Regions from separate parts of the Methylobacterium sp. UNC300MFChir4.1 genome, predicted to be linked through region 2. Evidence: riboswitches for the same ligand, from Rfam matches in the RefSeq annotation. Region 2 holds a riboswitch; the other holds the start of a gene.

Region 1 (3,473 bases), on a different contig from region 2:
CCCTGCTGGTCCACCGGCTGCGGGCAGGCCGGACCGACGCCCTGTCCGAACAGCGCCTCGGCCTCGCGATCCCGGCTCCCCAGGATAGAGACGTGGTCCCCCGGGATCACGTCGATCCGCGCCCGCGGGCCGGCCGCCTGGGCGAGGTTCCGCGCCAGCTTGGCCGGCACCACCGTGTCGTCGCGGCCCTGCACGATCAGCACGGGCGCCGACCCGTCGCGGATGCGCAGGTCCGAGCGGTACGTGTCGCGCAGGAGCCAGATCGGGGCTAGCGGGACATGCAGCCGCACGGTGTGGGTCATCGAATCGAACGGCGCCTCCAGGTACAGGCCGATCGTCGGCACCCGTTCGGCGACGGCCACGGCCACGGCGGCCCCGAGGGAGTGTCCGTGGAGGAGGATCGGCGCGTCGGGCGCCCGCGCCCGCGCGGCCTCGACGGCCGCCAGCCCGTCGCGGATCAGCCCGTCCTCGCTGGGGCTGCCGGTGGAGCCGGGATAGCCGCGATAGGCCACAGTGAGCACGCCCCAGCCGCGCGCCCGCCAGGGCTCCGCGGCGAAGCGGGCCGCGTGCGGCTCGGGGCGGGAGCCGTTGCCGTGGAAGCTCACGACGACGCCGCAGCCCGGCCGCGGAGGCCGCCACAGGCCGTGCAGGGTCTCGCCGTCGGGGGTCGCGACCGTGATCGTCGCGAGGCCCGGCGGGATCGTCCACGGGTTCTGCGGCCCGAAGGCGCCCGGATAGAGGAACCGGCGCTGCCCGAGCGCGAGCGCGGCGCAGGCCAGCCCGCAGACGAGGAGCGCGGCGAGCAGGAGGCCGGCGATGAGGCGCATTGCGGTGCGATCGCGGTGTGATTGGGTGCGGGAGAACGCGTGCGTTCGGACGAACGGTTTCGGGGATGTGTTTTCTAGGGCGGCCGGTCAGCATTGACAAAGCCGTCCGTGGGCCCGAGTCTGGAACCGTTCCGAGGGGGGCCCTGAAGAGGGCTGAGATTGGGCACGCTGCCCTGACCCTTGAACCTGATCCGGCTCATACCGGCGGAGGGACGGGAACCTGCGGTCGCATCTCGCGCGACCTCATCTCATCTCGGCCATCGCGTGGACCGGACCGCTCCAGCACGAGGAGAGGCCCACGATGAACGCACCCGTTCTCCCGAAGGACGTGAAAGGCAGCCCCGAGACCGTGACCACGGGTCCGGTCACCGGATCGCGCAAGGCGTACGCGAACCCGGCCGGGCGGCCGGACATCCGCGTTCCCTATCGCGAGATCGTCCTCTCCGATCCGAAGGAGGAGCCGGTGCGGGTCTACGACCCGTCGGGCCCCTATACCGAGACCGATGCCCGTATCGACCTCAACGCCGGCCTTCCCGGCGTGCGCGAGCCCTGGGTCGCGGCCCGCGGTTACGCGGCCGTCGCGCCGCGCGCGGTGAAGCCCGAGGATAACGGATTCGCGGGCGACAAGCTCGTGGCCCCCTGCCCCGCCGAGCGGACCATCCGCAAGGCGGCCCCGGGCCAGATGGTGACCCAGTACGAGTTCGCCCGCGCGGGGATCATCACCGAGGAGATGATCTACGTCGCCCATCGCGAGAACGTCTGCCGCGAGGCCATGCTCGCGGGCGCCGAGGCCGCGCTCGCGGACGGCCAGAGCTTCGGGGCCTCGGTCCCGCCCTTCATCACCCCGGAATTCGTGCGCGACGAGATCGCCCGCGGCCGGGCGATCATCCCGGCCAACATCAACCACACCGAGTTGGAGCCGATGGCGATCGGCCGGAACTTCCTGGTCAAGATCAACGCCAACATCGGCAACTCCGCCGTGACCTCCTCGGCCGCCGACGAGGTCGAGAAGCTCGTCTGGTCGATCCGCTGGGGCGCCGACACGGTCATGGACCTGTCCACCGGCCGCAACATCCACAACATCCGCTCGTGGATCATCCGCAACAGCCCGGTCCCGATCGGCACGGTGCCGATCTACCAGGCGCTGGAGAAGGTCGGCGGCGACCCGCTCAAGCTCGACTGGGAGGTCTTCAAGGACACGCTGATCGAGCAGGCCGAGCAGGGCATCGACTACTTCACCATCCATGCCGGCGTGCGCCTCGCCCACGTGCCGCTGACCGCGCGGCGCGTCACCGGCATCGTCTCGCGCGGCGGCTCGATCATGGCCCGCTGGTGCCTCGCCGGGCACCGGGAATCGTTCCTCTACGAGCGGTTCGACGAGATCTGCGACATCATGCGGGCCTACGACGTGTCGTTCTCGCTGGGCGACGGCCTGCGCCCGGGCTCGATCGCCGACGCCAACGACGCCGCGCAGTTCGGCGAGCTGGAGACGCTGGGCGAGCTGACCAAGGTCGCCTGGGACAAGGGCTGCCAGGTGATGATCGAGGGCCCCGGCCATGTGCCGATGCACAAGATCAAGGTCAACATGGAGAAGCAGCTGAAGGAGTGCGGCGAGGCGCCGTTCTACACCCTCGGCCCGCTGACCACCGACATCGCCCCCGGCTACGATCACATCACCTCGGGCATCGGCGCCGCCATGATCGGCTGGTTCGGCACCGCGATGCTCTGCTACGTCACCCCGAAGGAGCATCTCGGCCTGCCGGACCGGGACGACGTGAAGACCGGCGTCATCACCTACAAGATCGCCGCCCACGCCGCAGACCTCGCCAAGGGGCATCCCGCCGCGCAGCTCCGGGACGACGCGCTCAGCCGCGCCCGGTTCGACTTCCGCTGGGAGGACCAGTTCAACCTGGGCCTCGATCCGGATACCGCCCGGCGCTTCCACGACGAGACCCTGCCGAAGGACGCCCACAAGGTCGCGCATTTCTGCTCGATGTGCGGGCCGAAATTCTGCTCGATGAAGATCACGCAGGACCTGCGCGCCGAGGTGCTGGCGATGGAGGAGGCCGGCGAGGTCGTGGGCGCGGCGCCCGCGATGTCGAAGGCCGAGGCCGAGGCCGGCATGCGGGCGAAGTCGCAGGAATTCCTGGCCGAGGGCGGCAAGCTCTACGTCGACGCCGCCGAGTGAGATGGCGGCACGCCCGGTCCGCTCAGGATTCGGGCGCGCCGCAGCCCCGCCCCGGCGTTCCGCCGTGCGGGGCCTCGATATCGAGAATGTCGCCCGGGCGGGCGCCGTAGGCATCGTGCAGCGCCGCGAGCATCAGATCCGCGGCGATGCCCGTGTCGGGCGGCGATCCCAGCTCCACTTGGCGCGCGAAGTTCTCCGCCGGGTCCGCCTGGACGTATCCGAGCGCCGCCAGAGCCTGCCGTGCCGTCGCATCCAGCCGCAGGCGCCTTCGGCCGGGTGGCCCGTAGGCGCCCGACGCGGCCTCGCAGAACATCCGCGTATCCCGATCCTGGAAGATGCACTGGACGTAGCGCTGTGCCTGTCCGTGCGGCGCGACGACGATGAAGCGGTCGCGCGAGACGTCGACCGGCCCGCGCCTGTGGATGGCGTCGAGACGCTCCACGACGGCGCAGCGGTGC
Region 2 (3,473 bases):
AAGGTACGCGCCACCTCCGGCAGCGCGCCGCGCAGCACCAGCGCGGCGATCGCGTCGGCGGTGACCGGGGCGAGCAGGTAGCCGTTGCGGTGATGCCCGGTGGCGGCGACGAGGCCAGGGGCGATCGCGTCGAGGATCGGCGCGTCGTCGTCCGAGGTCGGTCGGTAGCCGCTCCACACAGCCTCCACCTCCATCTCCTCGATGCCGGGCAGCACCCGGCGGGCGCCCTCCAGCAGGGCGTAGAGTCCGCCCGCGGTGACGCCGGGCCGAAAGCCGCAATCCTCGACGGTCGCGCCGACGATGAGCTGGCCGTCGCTCTTCGGCGCCATGTGGACCTGCTCGGTCCAGACCATCCGCGCCAGGGTACCGGTCCGGGCGGTGGTGCGCAGGGCCAGGGACTGGCCCTTCAGCGGGCGGACCGGCAGGGCGAGCGCGTCGGGCAGCAGGCCGCCCTCCCCGCTCCAGGCGCCGGAGGCAAGGATGACGGTCTCAGCCGACACGACGCGGTCACTGGCGCGGATCCCGGTCACGCGGCCGCCCGACCAGTCGAGGGCGGTGACGGGGGTCCGCTCCGCCAGGATCGCGCCGGCGCGGCGGCAGGCCTCGGTGAGGGCGTCCATGACCAGGCGAGGATCGACCTGATGGTCGCGCGGACAGTGGATCCCGGCGGTGACGGAGGGGCGCAGGCCCGGCTCCAGGCGCCGCACCTGGCTGCCCGGCAGCCACGTGGCCTCGAGCCCCGAGCGGCGCTGCAGGTCGTAGCGGAAGCGCAGGCGCTCGACCTCCTCGCGGCCGACCGCCAGCACCAGGGTGCCGTCGGCGCGGTAGTCGATCGCGCGGCCGGACTCGGCCTCCAGGGCGTCGCGGAACGCCGGCCAGAGCCGGAGCGAGTCCAGGGCGAGAGGGAGCAGCGGATCGGAGCCTGGCTCGTGCTCGGCGGCGGGGGCCAGCATGCCGGTGGCCGCGAGGCTCGCGCCCGCCCCGATCGTGTCCCGCTCCAGCACCGTCACGGCGCGGCCGGCCCGGGCGAGGCGCCACGCGATCGACAGCCCGATCAGCCCGCCGCCGACCACGGCGACGTCCGTCCGCGCCGGAAGGGTCGCCGGCGCGACGCTGCCGTCCGGGTTGCGGCGGCGGCCGATCGGTGAGGCGGGTCGGTCGAGGGGCACAATCATCTCCGCGGATTGCCGTCGCGGAGATCGGGCCGTGCGCTTCGGTGAGAAGCTGTGGCCTGCCTTTCAGGCGGCCGCGGTCCAATCCCTACGCCGGTATGAGCCGGATCAGGTTCGAAGGATTTCCGCGCCGCAGGTCCTGACGGACGTGCCAGCGGTTTCTCAGCCCCTTGCCGGGGATCTCCCTGGAACAGACGCAGATGTGGCTCCCCGGCCGCTGCCGGTCAACCCCGCGCCGCGAGCATCCAGTCGTTCCCGCGACAATCCGCGGATCCCGGTGACGATCTGGACACCAAGCGTAGCGGAATCGGCGCGCGCGCCGCGGCGGCGACCGCGATCGCGCACCATCCCTTCACCGGTCTGGCATCTCATCACCGGGATTCCGGAACGTCTCCGGTCGCCGGCACTCCACGTCACGGGCGGACTCGCGTGCGCGCAATCCTATTGATCTGCCTGCTCGGCTTCCTCGGTGTCACGGCCGCCTTGAAGCTGCGCGACGGCATGAGGTCGGCGCCGGTGGCCCTCGCCGTCACGCCGCCGCCGGAGCCCGTTCCCGCAGTCGACGCCGCCGGCGTGGCTCTCCAGGCCGGGCGCAACGGCCACTTCTTCGTCAACGCGCTGCTGGACGGCCGCTCGCTGTCGATGATGGTCGATACGGGAGCGAGCGCCTGCGCGTTCTCCGAGGAGGATGCCGCGCGGATCGGGATCCGGGTCACTCCGGCCGATTTCACCCGCGTCTGGAATACCGCGAACGGCACGGTCCGCGTGGCGCCGATCCGGATCGCCATCGTGCAGATCGGATCGATCACGGTCCGGGACGTCGATGCGGTCGTGATCCCGCGCGGGCTCCTGTCGACGAGCCTGCTGGGCATGTCGTTCCTCAGGCGTCTGCGCGATTTCGGCATCTCCGGCAGCACGATGACGCTCAGGGGCTGAGGCGGCCGGAGATCGACGCTGATCTGTCTGGCCGAGGCGCGCCTGTGGGGATCCCCCGGGCCTGCACCACGGGATCGGCTGCGGGCCCAACGCCCGCGCCGATGACCTACGGCGTTCGGGCCTCGTGCCAGCCCGATGGCGGGTGTCTCCTGATCCGCTCGATCAGTCTATCGGTCGCGGGTATTTGCAGTCATAAGACCGTGAGCCGGAGTATTTATATATAACTGGCCGATTATATGTAGTTTCAGATATTTAATCCAAATTTTGCCGAAGGATATGTTTGTTTTTTCAGCGCATTCCGGCAATGCTAGGAGCGTTCATGACTGCGCATCCGACACGTGAGCGCACGATGGGACGGCTTCGGTATGAAGAATCGCGGATCGACGATCTGTTTGTCCATGATCGTGAAGGACGAGGCCCACGTTATTCGGCGTTGCCTCGATTCTGTTCGTCCGATCATCGATCATTGGATCGTCGTCGATACCGGCTCGACGGATGGAACCCAGGATGTCGTCCGTGCCGCGCTCGCGGACATACCGGGTGCCCTGGTCGAGCGCCCCTGGGTCGACTTCGCCTTCAACCGGAACGAGGCCTTGAAACTCGCGCGGCGTCACGCGCAGTACGCATTGATCATCGACGCCGACGATGAGCTGATCATCCCGGCGGACTTCACGATGCCGAAGCTGCGTGCGCCCGGCTATCGGTTCGAGATCATCGACGCGCACACGCGGTACTGGCGCAACCAGCTGGTCAGCACCCGGGAGAACTGGCGTTACCGGGGCGTCCTGCACGAATTCCTCAGCTGCCCCGGCGTGACAGAGACACCGATCCTCCCCCTCGCGATGCGTCGGGGCGACGACGGTGCCCGCCACCGCGACGCGACGGCGGACGCGCGGGATATCGCCGTCCTCGAGAAGGCGCTAGCGGTCGAGACGGACGCCTTCATGATCGCCCGGTACACGATGTACCTCGGCACCACCTACGACGCCGCCGGCGAGTACCGGAAAGCGCTCGCCTGCTTCCTGAAGCGGGCCGATCTCGGCGGATGGGACGAGGAGGTCTATTTCAACCTGCTGATGGCCGCGGTGAACGCGGAGCGCCTCGACGAGCCGGAGGACAGGGTGCTGCAGCTCTACGAGCGCGCCACCGCAATCCGTCCGGGACGGGCGGAGGCGCGCCACGGGGCCAGCCGATTCTGCAGGCTGAGGAAGCGGTTCGCGGAAGGCTATCGTTACGCCGAGGCGGGCTTGGCTCTCGAGCTTCCGAGCGAGGGCATCTCCCTGAACCCGTGGGTCTACGAGTACGGTTTGCTCGACGAGTTCGCCCTCAACGCGTACCACAGCGGCCAGTTCAGCGCCTGCGGAC

The links. A riboswitch is a leader RNA that binds a small molecule or an ion and turns the genes downstream of it on or off. The one in region 2 is predicted to bind thiamine pyrophosphate.
Region 1: it holds a riboswitch for thiamine pyrophosphate, as region 2 does, so the genes downstream of both, thiC (phosphomethylpyrimidine synthase ThiC) here and thiO (glycine oxidase ThiO) in region 2, are expected to answer to the same signal.

The regions. Positions count from the first base shown of each region.
Region 1 is NZ_FOCS01000001.1:593,227-596,699, reverse strand. Features, by position in the region: gene BMY19_RS02860 (alpha/beta hydrolase) at 1-827, opposite strand, end outside; TPP riboswitch at 952-1,057, shown strand; gene thiC (phosphomethylpyrimidine synthase ThiC) at 1,129-3,015, shown strand; gene BMY19_RS02850 (TY-Chap domain-containing protein) at 3,038-3,473, opposite strand, start outside.
Region 2 is NZ_FOCS01000010.1:169,935-173,407, forward strand. Features, by position in the region: gene thiO (glycine oxidase ThiO) at 1-1,175, opposite strand, end outside; TPP riboswitch at 1,240-1,368, opposite strand; gene BMY19_RS15660 (retropepsin-like aspartic protease family protein) at 1,602-2,108, shown strand; gene BMY19_RS15665 (glycosyltransferase) at 2,507-3,473, shown strand, end outside.